Regions from separate parts of the Marinobacter sp. CH_CUG1437-1 genome, predicted to be linked through region 2. Evidence: predicted binding sites of a transcription regulator. Region 2 holds the regulator's gene; each other region holds the start of a gene.
What was found. Region 2 encodes sigma-54, which starts transcription at its own class of promoters, with help from an activator protein. Its sites were predicted from a motif close to ANTGGCATNNANNTTGCTNT; they were not measured.
Positions count from the first base shown of each region.

Region 1: WA411_RS01270 (ammonium transporter) is a predicted target of sigma-54. The motif match lies at 1,550-1,569, and genes of this name have one in related genera.
Region 3: WA411_RS06990 (PEP-CTERM sorting domain-containing protein) is a predicted target of sigma-54. The motif match lies at 979-998, and genes of this name have one in related genera.

Region 1 covers NZ_JAYMEW010000001.1:257,641-259,909, reverse strand. Annotated here, with positions in the region: gene WA411_RS01275 (lipocalin-like domain-containing protein) at 1-250, shown strand, start outside; gene WA411_RS01270 (ammonium transporter) at 262-1,470, opposite strand; gene WA411_RS01265 (flagellar motor protein MotB) at 1,694-2,269, opposite strand, start outside.
Region 2 covers NZ_JAYMEW010000003.1:540,068-542,336, forward strand. Annotated here, with positions in the region: gene hpf (ribosome hibernation promoting factor) at 4-312, opposite strand; gene WA411_RS11290 (RNA polymerase factor sigma-54) at 413-1,933, opposite strand; gene lptB (LPS export ABC transporter ATP-binding protein) at 2,091-2,269, opposite strand, start outside.
Region 3 covers NZ_JAYMEW010000002.1:346,021-348,289, reverse strand. Annotated here, with positions in the region: gene WA411_RS06990 (PEP-CTERM sorting domain-containing protein) at 93-827, opposite strand; cyclic di-GMP riboswitch class I at 869-951, opposite strand; gene WA411_RS06985 (tetratricopeptide repeat protein) at 1,143-2,269, opposite strand, start outside.

The DNA of each region.
Region 1 (2,269 bases), on a different contig from region 2:
TCCGGAGGATGGCGAGCCCGTAGCGCTTCAGCCCAGTCAGCTTCGCATTCGCCCGGAGGAACCAGACGCCCGGGGCTTTCCCCGCCTTTGGCGTCTGGAGGTTCCGGATTATGGGGTGAGCCTTGAAATTTCGGCTCCCCCTGGAAACTACCTGAATGACGGGCTTTACCCTTATTGGGAAAGCCCTGTCACCGTCGCCGGCAGCCACTCTGGCGAGGGCTACATGGAATTGACCGGCTACGGCGACTGAACACTCAGTGCTTATTCGACCGCGGTTGCACCGATCCGGTGGATGCTCAGGTCCGCCCCGTTGAACTCTTCCTCTTCAGTCAGACGCAGTCCGGAAATGGCGTTGATAACCCCATAGACAATCAGACCGCCCACAAAGGCCACAACCACGCCGGCCACCGAGCCGATGATCTGGGACATCAGGCTGACGCCGCCGAGACCACCAAGCGCTTCCTGACCAAAGATGCCGCAGGCAATCGCGCCCCAGACACCACAGACACCGTGCAGGGGCCAGACACCCAGGACATCGTCCAGGCGTTCGATCTTGGCCTGGGCCCATTCGAACAGATACACGAAGATGGCGCCGGCGACACCGCCGGTTACCAGGGCACCCACCGGGTGCATCAGATCAGAGCCGGCACAGACGGCTACCAGTCCTGCTAGCGGACCGTTGTGGATAAAGCCCGGGTCCTTGCGGCCCAGCAGCATGGAGACGAGGATACCGCCGACCATGGCCATCAGGCTGTTCACGGCCACCAGGCCGCTGATGCCGTCCAGGGTCTGAGCCGACATGACGTTGAAGCCGAACCAGCCGACGGTCAGGATCCAGGCGCCCAGGGCGAGGAACGGAATGTTGGAGGGAGCAAAAGCCACCACCTTGCCATTGCGGTAGCGCCCATTTCGTGCGCCCAGAACCAGTACGGCCGCCAGAGCGATCCAGCCGCCCACAGCGTGCACTACAACGGAGCCGGCAAAGTCGTGGAAGGATGCACCAAACTGGTTCTCCAGCCAGCCCTGGAAGCCATAGTTGCCGTTCCAGATCAGCCCCTCAAAGAAGGGGTAGATAAAGGCGACAATCAGGCCAGAGGCAATCAGCATCGGATAGAACTTTGCCCGTTCAGCGATACCACCGGAGACAATCGCGGGAATGGCTGCGGCGAAGGTCATCAGGAAGAAAAACTTCACCAGATCATAGCCGTTGGCGGCGGTGAGCTCGGCGGCACCGCTCATGAAATGGCTGCCGTAGGCAATGTAGTAGCCGATGAAAAAATACGCCACGGCAGAGATGCCAAAGTCGGTCATGATCTTCACCAGGGCGTTGACCTGGTTCTTGTGGCGAACGGTGCCTACTTCCAGAAAAGCAAAGCCGGCATGCATGGCCAGCACCATAATGGCGCCGATGAGGATGAACAGCGTGTTGGCGCTTTCAGTCAGGGTGTGTACTGCACTCGTGATGTCCACGGGTTTTCGCTCCTGATGTTGTGTGTCCGGCCTCTAGCGGGCCGCTTTACGTTAAGTTGTGCATTGATGAGGTGCAGCTAAAGCAAGAGCTGTTCCAAAATAATGCATTTCAAGAGCGGAAGGGCAGTTGGGTGGTTCTGGAAAGATGTGAGAGACGTGTTTTAGAGCCAAAGTGCACTAGAATTGTGCGTTTTGGTGTCTCTCGCACCAAAATAGAGTGCGTTTACCAGCTGATTTCGTTTGATGTCGAGCTGTCGGATTCGATCCCGAGGGCGGACTGGTCATCGTCCGATTCGGACTGGATCAGTTCCCGGAGGCGAACCTCCTGTTCCTGCATCGGGCTGGAGAGATCAATGATGATTTCCACGCGCCGGTTCTTGGCCCGGTTTTCTGCTGAGCTGTTCGGAACTCTGGGTTCGGTATCCGCCAGTCCGGTGACGGAAAGCCGGGTGGGTTCAACCTGGTCCCGGGCGACCAGCACGTTGGCTACCGCCGCGGCCCGGGCAGCCGACAGATCCCAGTTGCTGTAGAAGCGGTCGGTACGGATAGGCACGTTGTCAGTGTGGCCCTCAATGGTCAGGTCGCCGGGGATGCCCTCAATAACCTCGGCCATGTCCAGCAACAGGCCCTCAAACTCCCAGGTCAACTGAGCCGAACCCGAGGGAAACGAGCCTTTTTCCTCCACCCGGATTACGATCCGCCGCTGATCCTCGCTCACATTGATGCGCCCATCGGCGATCGCCGGCTCCAGCACCCTGAGGATTTCGTCCATGGTTTCCTGCAGTTGCTCTTCCATGGC
Region 2 (2,269 bases):
CAGTTAGCGAGAGCCGTTTCCGTGCATCCGGTCTACATTCTTTTCCTTGTGCTTGAGGATCTGGCGGTCCAGTTTATCGATCAGGGCATCGATGGCTGCGTACATGTCCTCGTTTTCTGCCTTTGCGTGAATCTCACCACCAACTACGTGCAACGTGGCTTCCGCAATCTGGCGCACCTTTTCCACTTCCAGGGTCACCTGGCAGTTACTGATGTGGTCGAAGTGACGCTCGAGCTTTTCGAACTTCTCTGAAACGTAATCTTTCAGTGCGGGAGTCAGTTCTACGTGATGGCCTGAAATATTGAGTTGCATAGGCGTCTCCTGTTGTCATCGTGCCGGCTCCCGGGAGCCGGTCTGGGTGCTGGCGCATTGTGCGCCGGCGAATACGGTGTTGCGTCCCGCACCGGGGTATTCAGACCAGCCGCTTGCGCTCGTTGGACGGCGGAATGTGCATGGCCTCCCGGTACTTGGCAACGGTGCGTCGCGCAACCTTGATTCCCTGTTCCCCTAGCATGGCTGCAATTTTACTGTCGCTCAACGGCTTTTTGGGCGTTTCCGCAGCAATGAGCTTCTTGATCATCGCCCGGATGGCCGTGGAGGAGCATTCGCCGCCCTCGTCAGTGCTGACGTGGCTGGAGAAGAAATATTTCAACTCGAAAATGCCCCTTGGGGTATGCATGTATTTCTGGGTGGTTACCCGTGAAATCGTCGATTCATGCATTTCTACCGCCTGGGCGATGTCTGAAAGAATCAGCGGCTTCATAGCTTCCTCGCCGTGATCCAGGAATCCCTGCTGGTGTTCGACAATACGGGTCGCCACTTTCAACAGGGTTTCATTGCGGCTCTGCAGGCTCTTGATAAACCACTTGGCCTCCTGCAACTGATCACGCAGGTAGGTGTTGTCGGCACTGCTGTCCGCACGCCTTATAAGTGAAGCATAGCTGGCATTCACCCGAATGCGCGGGGCAATTTCCGGATTCAGCTCAACACGCCAGCGGCCATTATGCTTGCGAACGATAACGTCCGGAATGACATAGTCGGGTTCGGCGCGATCAATCACGTCGCCCGGCCGCGGGTTGAGCCCTGTGATCAGAGCCAGAACCTCTCGCAACTGGTCTTCTTTCAGACGGCTGCGCCGCAGCAACTGGGCGTAGTCACGGTTGCCCAACAGATTGATGTAGTGGGTAATCACCAGTCGCGCCTGGGCCAGCCAGGGCGTCTCCGGCGGTAACTGGTTGAGCTGGATCAGCAGGCATTCCTGAAGATCCCGGGCAAACACCCCTGGCGGATCAAAATGCTGGAGACGGTGCAAGACAGCTTCCACTTCATCCAGTTCAAGAGGGTCTTCCTCGTTTTCATCCAGCAGTCCGGCGTGGATTTCTTCCAGAGGACTGGTGAGATAGCCGCGCTCATCCACAGCGTCCATCAGGGCATGGGCAATGGCCTGGTCCCGTTCACTCAGCGGGGTCAGATTGAGCTGCCATTCCAGGTGATCCTGAAGTGTCTCGGTGGGCGAGTTGCGGGTCTCGAAATCGTGATCGTTCTCGTCGTCGTTGCGGGCGGCCGGCGCGGGCGCGGACTGGTAGATGTCGTCCCAGGCGGTGTCTACCGGCAGGTCGTCCGGAATGTTGTCCGGAATGTCGTTTTCGGAGGACCAATCCGGGCCATTCTCTGATTCGTCCCAGTCGCTCGAAGGTTCCGGCGCTGACTCGGCCGCGGATTCTTTCTCGCTGGTCTCGCGCTCGTCGTTCTCGGCGGTTGCGTCAGCCTGATCATCGTCCTCGGATGTCTCCAGCATGGGGTTGGATTCCAGTGCCTGCTGGATTTCCTGTTGGAGGTCGAGGGTGGAGAGCTGGAGAAGCCGGATCGCCTGTTGCAGCTGGGGCGTCATGGTCAGGCTCTGACCCAGCTTTAACTGTAAGGAGGCTTTCATAACCATGGTTCAGGATCCGTCACTCATCAGCGCTTTGTGTCATAAGTCGTGAAAAATTCTATATATGCCGGTTACTTGCCGTCGTTTTATTTTACCCTAGCAAGTTCTTTGCCGAGTTTACTTGCTACAGGTCATCAAAACAATGAGCCTTTCGGTGTCACAGCCTGAATTCATCGCCCAGGTAGACTTCCTTGACTTGCTGGTTGGCCAAAATCGCATCGGCATTGCCGGAGGCGATGATGTGGCCTCCGGAGACAATGTAGGCGTTCTCGCAGATGTCCAGGGTCTCTCGCACGTTGTGATCGGTAATCAGAACGCCAATACCCTTGTCACGCA
Region 3 (2,269 bases), on a different contig from region 2:
AGCCTATAGTGTCTTTGGTTTTTGGAAAATACAAACCTGAACACATAAAAAAAGCCAGCCGAGGCTGGCTTTCTCTACGACTCCGCCGAAAATCAGGCTTTCTGACGACGACGGGCTGCACCAAGGCCGGCAAGGCCAAGGCCGAGAAGGGCGAGGGTGCCCGGCTCCGGTACAGGCGTGGCAGATTCAACCAACACAACGAGGTCGTTGAAATCTTTGTCGCTCTGGCTGTAAAGGGTATCTTCAAAGGCTACGATCCAGCCACCGCTGGTCCATTCTTTCGTACCAGCCACCGGAATGTTAAGGAAATCACCATTCCCGCCTTGATACGCCACCATCTGGTCTTCACCACCATTTTTGGCGGCTTCAGAATAAAAAGCACCGCCTGGGGTGCCCAGGAAGAAACCGAAGTTATTTGAGGAGAAATCGACGCCAGTATCTGTGAAGAGGTTTACGAAAACGCTACCGTCGGCCTGAATTTCAAACGCAGTCAAATCGCCTGCGGTGTTTCCGCCAGTAAAGAGCGTAACGAAGTTACTGGTGTTGTTAACATCGTAGATGCCGAACGTATTCACGCCGGCGTTTCCTGCGATCTCCGCAATGAAACGAGTAGGTGTGAGACCAGAGTCCGTTGAATTCCAGACTTCGTCGGGTACTGCCTGATCTGTGTTTACGTCGATGGAGGAGTTGCCGCCAACGGTCAGATTGTCCAGAATCGTCTGGAGAGAATCCTCTCCATTTGCCTCATTTGTTTCGACATAGGTAGCTTGCGCGGAAACCGTCCAGGCGGACAAAGCAACTGCAGCAGCAATTATTTTGAGTTTCATGGGTATTCTCCGGTTGTTTAGCTCTAAGTCCCTGTAGTGTGCTTTGCAACCAGGCTGTCTCTTATTGTTCTAGAGATCCTTGGCTTTCCGTCCCATCCTCACGAATGGTTTGGCTTCCGACCGGGTACTACCCCGATCCTCACTGTTTTCTTAAGCGAGAAACGTGCCATTAATCTATGGTGTTGAAAACAGGGGAAAAATTGGATCCGCAAATTGAAGGGTGTAAAAAAGGCCGACATCTATACAAGAAAGGCCGGAGAAACGGTATTCTCCGGCCTTTTGTTTGCCGCGATCTGAGGGTTTTGTCGATCTTCTTTACATCGCCTGGTTTACAGTCTCCAGGTGAGCGCGAATTTCACTGTTATCCGGAGCGAGCGCAAGCGCTCTTTCAATGACTTCTTTCGCTTCCGCATGCTTACCGGAGAGATGCAGGATCCAGCCATACGTATCCAGTACAGCGGCATTGTCGGGAGCTAGATCCCGAGCGCGACCGGCCAGCTCCATTGCTCGCTCAGGGTTATCTTCGCGCAATAGCCAAGCCAGGTTGTTCAGGGCCGCAATGTTGTTGGGTTGGCGGGTAATAACCTGTTCATAATGATTGGCCGCAACAATCTCCTGTTGATTGGCCATCAGCCAATCGGCTCTTGCCATGTGCGCGGCACTGCTGTTCGGCGCAACGCTGAGCCAGCTGTCCGTGAGTTCACCCTGCGCCTCCGGCTCTGCAGTTTTGGCCAGCCCGAGTAGGGAGGGCATCAGTCCAATATCCTGTGTACTTCTCCATTGTGCCAGGAGGTACTGATAGGCCGCTCCATCACCCTCTTTCTGCCTCAGTAACGCCGCCCGAGAGAGTACAACCGCCGTATCACTACCGAATGTGTCTTCGACTGCATCGAGTGCTTTAAGTGCTTCATCCAGTTTACCTTCCTTCTGATATATGCCCACTGGGAGGAGCGCATAACTCAGGTTTTCGGGTTGAAGTGCAATGGCCTCCCCGGCTTTGGCGCGAGCTGCTGCGTAGTCACCTGAATTTGCAGCTTTCTGCGCCTCGGCACCCAATAATTGCCCGGTGGCGCGTCTTACTGCTTCAGATCCCGTAGCTTGCCACTCATCTAGCACGCCTCGCGCCTCCGCGAGTTCACCTTGGCGAATCTTGATGAGAGCTGCCAGGGTTGATGTGTTCATTCTGAGCTCGGGATGGTCCTGACCGACTTTATTCAACCATTGCTCAACCTCGTTCACAGTGTGGTTCTGAGCAAAAATCCGCCCAGCTTGCTGAAGTGGTTGAATCGCATCGGGGGTTATCCTGGCCGCATCGATAAACATCTCAACGGCCTGTTCGGGCTCGCCCGTTTGCTGATAGAGCATGGCAAGCGCAACTTTTGGAGCTTGTAGTTCGGGGCTTTCCTGAACCAGGGTTTGCAGGCGCTTCTTGGCAGCTTCAG